Regions from separate parts of the Streptomyces sp. NPDC060031 genome, predicted to be linked through region 2. Evidence: riboswitches for the same ligand, from Rfam matches in the RefSeq annotation. Region 2 holds a riboswitch; the other holds the start of a gene.
What was found. Region 2 has a riboswitch for S-adenosylmethionine ahead of ACFWB8_RS06010 (aminotransferase class V-fold PLP-dependent enzyme). Riboswitches for the same ligand answer to the same signal wherever they lie in the genome.
Positions count from the first base shown of each region.

Region 1: it holds a riboswitch for S-adenosylmethionine, as region 2 does, so the genes downstream of both, thrC (threonine synthase) here and ACFWB8_RS06010 (aminotransferase class V-fold PLP-dependent enzyme) in region 2, are expected to answer to the same signal.

Region 1 is NZ_JBHWVM010000005.1:105,426-108,435, reverse strand. It holds gene ACFWB8_RS03660 (MoaD/ThiS family protein) at 234-515, opposite strand; gene thrC (threonine synthase) at 550-1,839, opposite strand; SAM riboswitch class I at 1,857-2,012, opposite strand; gene ACFWB8_RS03650 (glucosyl-3-phosphoglycerate synthase) at 2,187-3,010, shown strand, end outside.
Region 2 is NZ_JBHWVM010000009.1:77,679-80,688, reverse strand. It holds gene trpD (anthranilate phosphoribosyltransferase) at 1-468, shown strand, start outside; SAM riboswitch class IV at 548-665, shown strand; gene ACFWB8_RS06010 (aminotransferase class V-fold PLP-dependent enzyme) at 882-2,264, shown strand; gene ACFWB8_RS06005 (Lrp/AsnC ligand binding domain-containing protein) at 2,311-2,592, opposite strand; gene ACFWB8_RS06000 (rhomboid family intramembrane serine protease) at 2,589-3,010, opposite strand, start outside.

The DNA of each region.
Region 1 (3,010 bases), on a different contig from region 2:
CTTCCCGGGCAACTCGGACCCGGCATAGGGCCTCAAACACCCCATAGCGCGCTTGCATGTTGACTCAATGTCAACCCTCACACGACCCGCTCATATGCGGCGGGCAAGAACAGCGGAGGGGACTTCCCCAACTCTACCGCGCCCAATCAAGCAGAATTGCCCCCTCCGTTTATTAACGGAGGGGGCAATTCTAGATTTTACGTGTCAGCAGCACTCGTTCGCACGCCGACGGATCAGCGGCAGCCGCCCGCGACGGCCGGGATGATCGAAACCCCGGCGCCCTCCGGCGTGGCCGCCTGCAGCCCTCCCTCGAAGCGCACGTCGTCGTCATTGACGTAGACGTTCACGAAGCGGCGCAGCTTGCCCTGGTCGTCCAGGACGCGCGCGGCGATGCCCGGGTGGCTCTTCTCCAGGGACTCGATGACCTCGGCGAGGGTCGCGCCCTCGGCGGGGACCTCGGCCTTGCCGCCGGTGTAGGTGCGCAGGATGGTGGGGATGCGGACGTTGACGCTCATGGCGCTACTGCCTTTCCGGAGTGCAGGGGGAGGGTCAGGCCAGGCCGGCGGCGCGGAACGCGTCCAGGCTGGGGCGGATGGTGGCGGTCTGTCCGCTGTCCGCGGCCACCGCCTCCAGGGTCTTCAGGCCGTCGCCGGTGTTCAGGATCACGGTGGTCAGCGCCGGGTCGAGCTGCCCGTTCTCGATGAGCTTCTTCGTCACGCCGACGGTCACGCCGCCCGCGGTCTCGGCGAAGATGCCCTCGGTCTGCGCCAGGATCTTGATGGCCTCGACGACCTGCTCGTCATTGACGTCCTCGACGTAGCCGCCGGTGCGGCGGGCGATGTCCAGGACGTACGGGCCGTCCGCCGGGTTGCCGATGGCCAGCGACTTGGCGATGGTGTTCGGCTTCTGCGGGCGGACCACCTCGTGCCCGGCCTTGAAGGCGGTCGACACCGGAGAGCAGCCCTCGGCCTGGGCGCCGAAGATCTTGTACGGCTTGTCCTCGACCAGGCCCAGCTTGATGAGCTCCTGCAGACCCTTGTCGATCTTGGTGAGCTGCGAGCCGGACGCGATCGGGATCACGATCTGGTCGGGCAGCTGCCAGCCGAGCTGCTCGCAGATCTCGTACGCCAGGGTCTTGGAGCCCTCGCCGTAGTACGGACGGAGGTTGACGTTGACGAAGCCCCAGCCCTCGCCCAGCGGGTCGCCGATGAGCTCGGAGCAGAAGCGGTTGACGTCGTCGTAGTTGCCCTCGATGCCGACCAGGTCGCCGCCGTACACACCGGCCATGACGACCTTGCCCTGCTCCAGGTCGTGCGGGATGAACACGCACGAGCGGAAGCCGGCCCGGGCGGCCGCGGCGCCGACGGCGCCGGCCAGGTTGCCGGTGGAGGAGCAGGACAGCGTGGTGAAGCCGAAGGCGCGGGCGGCCTCCACGGCGATGGCCACGACGCGGTCCTTGAAGGAGTGCGTCGGGTTGCCGGAGTCGTCCTTGACGTAGAGCTTGCCGGTGACGCCGAGCTCCTTGGCCAGGTTGGCCGCGTCCACGAGCTTGGTGAAGCCCGGGTTCAGGCTCGGCTTGGAGGCCACGTCCGCCGGGACGGGCAGCAGCGGCGCGTAGCGCCAGATGTTGTTCGGTCCGGCCTCGATCGCGGCGCGCAGGGCCTCGGGGTCGCCCGTGGGAAGGTCGTAGGCGACTTCCAGCGGTCCGAAACACTCGACGCACGCGAAGATGGGACCGAGCTCGAAGCGGGTGCCGCACTCGCGGCAGGAAAGAGCGGTGGCGGGTCCGAGATCGACGGTTCCCGGGTTGGCAGAGGTGGCGACAGTCTGTGCAGCCATGACGGCGAGGCCCTTTCTCCTCATCTTCCCCATGGCGCACTTCGCCATGAGACGGAATTGGCACCTTCCCTAGCCGGGGACCTCGCGGGAGTGCGCAAAACGCATCGCGAGAACCGACTGGAGGGTTGCCGGGGCTTCAACGGGCCGTGTCCCTCTGCCCCTCTGGATGAGCGGTATGGCACCGGGCGACGCGCTCCATGGCGCGCCCGGGCGTTTGTACGCGGGGACCCCCGGCATGCGGTGGACCTTCGCGTTGTTCAAGACTGTAACCGAAGGCCCGGGCGGTTGAGACAGCCGTCCGAACCGCGAGATGGATCACATTTCGGACGAACCAGGGAGTGCAGAAGGTGCTGGAAGAGGTGGAGCGCTGGTTGGCAGACCGCTCCTGGTCCGCCGCCGACCGACCGCTCGACCAGCTGCTTCGCGCCAAGCGGGCGGCGGGTACCACGGTCAGCGTGGTGCTGCCGGCGCTCGACGAGGAGGCGACGGTCGGCGACATAGTCGAGGTGATCCGGCGCGATCTGATCGAGGGACTGCCGCTGCCCCTGGTGGACGAACTGGTCGTGATCGACTCGGGCTCCACCGACCGCACCGCGGAGGTCGCGGCGAAGGCCGGCGCCCGGGTGGTGCACCGCGACGAGATCCTGCCGCGGATCGAGCCCCTGCCCGGCAAGGGCGAGGTGCTGTGGCGCTCGCTGCTGGCCACCACCGGCGACGTCGTCTGCTTCGTCGACGCCGACCTGCGCGACTTCTCCGCCGCCTTCGTGTCCGGGATCGTCGGCCCGCTGCTGACCGACCCGGACGTGCAGTTCGTCAAGGCGATGTACGACCGCCCGCTGGGCGACGCCCCCGGCCAGGGCGGGCGGGTGACCGAGCTGGTGGCGCGTCCGCTGCTCAATCTGCACTGGCCGAGACTGGCCGGTTTCGTCCAGCCGCTGGGCGGTGAATACGCCGTACGCCGCTCCCTGCTGGAGCGCCTGCCGTTCCCCGTCGGCTACGGCGTCGAGCTGGGCCTGCTGGTGGACGCGCTGCACACGGTCGGGCTGGACGCGCTGGCCCAGGTGGACGTGGGCGTACGGCTGCACCGCCACCAGGACGGCCAGGCGCTGGGCCGGATGGCCGCGGCGATCTACCGCACGGCCCAGCTGCGCCTCTCGCGCGGGCACCTCGT
Region 2 (3,010 bases):
CGGGTGCGGGCGCAGGCGACCGGTGTGGCCGATGCCCGGATCGCCCCCATCGTGGCGGGCGTGCTCGCCGAGCGGGGCTCCTCCGCACTGGTCTTCCGGGGCGACGACGGCCTGGACGAGCTGACCACGACCGCGACCTCGCGGGTGTGGTGGGTGCGTGACGGCAAGGTCGAGGAGCAGCCCTTCGACCCCCGCGACGTCGGCATCGACCTCGTCGACGTGTCCGCGCTGCGCGGCGCGGACGCCTCGTACAACGCGGACATCGCCCAGCGCCTGCTGGCCGGCGAGACGGGCCCGGTCCGCGACGCGGTGCTGCTGAACTCGGCCGCCGCGCTGGTGGCCCTGGACCCCGGCTCGGGCACGCTGGAGGAGCAGCTGCGGGCCGGCATCGCCCGCGCGGCGCAGTCCATCGACTCGGGCGCGGCCCGCGCGTCGCTGGCCCGGTGGGTGCAGGCCAGCAACCGCTGATCATTTTCGGCCAAGATCCCGGTCCGGAATGTGGACCGGGGTCTTGCGCCGGAGGGATCTTGTGGCAGGATGCTCGGCAGGTCACGAGTGACAGCGTTTAAGGCCCCGGCTTGCTGTCCGGCAACCCTCCTTCCGTGGCGGGGTGCCCCGGGTGATGACCAGGTCGTAGGCACAAAGGCCTACGGCAAGCGCGGATCCCTCGACACCAGGGGTCCTGGTCTCTCGAGGAGCGTTTTCCGTGAGCAAGCGAATGCGATAGGGCGAGTCCGCCCCTTCTTCACCCTCCGTGCGGCCCTCAGTCGTCCGTGCGTCGAGGCAACTCCCGTACCACTGCACGTGTGCGCCCGCGCATCCGTGCACCCACGTACGGGCCATCCGAAGCCATTGCGCCTGTCCTGCCGGGAGATACCGTCATGTCCACGTACCCGAACGCCGCCGCCCCCGCGACCGCCCCCGTCGACCCCGCCTGTGCCGGGCCGCTGCCGGTCCTCGGCCGCGACGTCACCGTCCCGCTCGTCACCGGCGGCGAGGTCACCTACGCCGCCCTCGACTACGCGGCCAGCGCCCCGGCCCTGCAGCGCGTCTGGGACGACGTGGCCGCGTACGCCCCGTACTACGGCAGCGTGCACCGCGGCGCCGGCTACCTCTCGCAGCTCTCCACCGACCTCTTCGAGCAGAGCCGGGTCACGGTCGCCGAGTTCCTCGACTGCCGGCCCGCCGACCAGGTGATCTTCACCCGGTCCACCACCGACTCGCTGAACCTGCTCGCCGCCGTGCTCCCGGCCGGCTGCCAGGTCTTCGTCTTCGAGACCGAGCACCACGCCTCGCTGCTGCCGTGGGTGAACGCGCAGGTCACGTACCTCAACGCGCCGCGCACCCCGGACGAGGCCGTCGCCACCCTGGAGCGCGCGCTGGCCGACCGCGACCCCTACGGCCCGGCCCTGGTCTGCGTCACCGGCGCCTCCAACGTCACCGGTGAGCTGTGGCCCGTCAAGGAGCTCGCGGCGGCCGCGCACGCCCACGGCGCGCGCATCGTGCTGGACGCCGCCCAGCTGGCCCCGCACCACCCCGTCTCGGTGCAGGACCTCGACGTGGACTGGGTCGCCTTCTCGGGGCACAAGCTGTACGCCCCCTTCGGCTCGGGCGTGCTGGCCGGCCGCGCGGACTGGCTCCAGCGGGCCGAGCCGTACCTGGCCGGCGGCGGCGCCTCCCGCAAGGTCGCCCGGCGCGAGGACGGCGGCGTGGACGTGGAGTGGCACACCACCGCCGCGCGGCACGAGGCCGGCTCCCCGAACGTCATCGGCGTGTACTCGATCGCCTCCGCCTGCCGCGCCCTCACCGAGGCGGGCTTCGACACCCTGGTGGCCCGGGAGCAGGAGCTCATCGCCGAGGTCCGCGCGGGCCTGGCCGAGGTCCCGGCGGTGCGGGTCCTGTCCCTCTTCGGCGACGACGCGCCGCGGGTCGGGGTCATCTCGTTCGTGGTGGACGGCTGGAACAGCTCCCACTTCGCGGCGGCCCTGTCCGCGGAGTACGGGATCGGCGTGCGCGACGGTCTGTTCTGCGCCCACCCGCTGGTCCGCACCCTGCTGGGCAGCGAGCCCCAGGCCCAGGGCGAATGCGGAGCCCCGGAGGCCGCCCCGGGCGAGCGCTCGCTGAACGCCATCCGTGTCAGCTTCGGCGCCGGCACCCCGGACGAGCACGTGGAGCGCTTCGTCCGCGCCGTGCGCGAGCTGGTCGAGGACGGCGCGAAGTGGGAGTACCGCACGCAAGAGGGCCGCTGCGTCCCCGCCGTCTGACGGCCCGGGTGGGGAAGCGGCGAGGCCGCTCACCCCGCCGGAGGTGTCAGGCGTCCAGACCGATGGCGAAGGCGGCTTCCAGGTCGTGCTGGGAGTACGTGCGGAACGCCACGTGCGTGTCCGTCACCTCCACGCCCGGGATCTTGCTGATGCGGCCCGGGATGATGTCCGCCAGGGTCTCGTGGCGGGCGACGCGGACGAGCGCGATCAGGTCGTACGTACCCGTGACGGAGTAGACCTCGCTGACGCTGTCCAGCGCGGCGATGGACTCGGCGATCTCGGGGATCCGGTCCACGCTGGTCTTGATGAGCACGATCGCGGTGATCACGGTTGACTGTCTCCCTCGCTGGCCGTCGCTGGTCGCCTCACTCTAGTCGTACGCCGGTAGCGGACCCACGCGTAGAGGAAGCCGAGCGAGAAGCCCACCACGTGGGCCAGATAGGCGACCCCCGGACCGCTGCCCGCGCGGTGCGCCGCCAGCCACTGGAGCGCGAACCAGAAGAGCAGGACGATCCACGCCGGGAAACGCAGCGGCAGGAAGAACAGGAACGGGAACAGGCTCGTCACCCGGGCCCTGGGGAACAGGCACAGGAAGGCCCCCAGCACCGCCGAGATCGCCCCGGACGCACCGACCAGCGTCTGGTCCGAGGAGGCGTTCGCCGCCGCGTACACGGCCAGGGCCAGGTAGCCCGTACAGACGTAGAAGCAGAGGAACTCCGCCCGGCCCATCCGCCGCTCCGTCATCG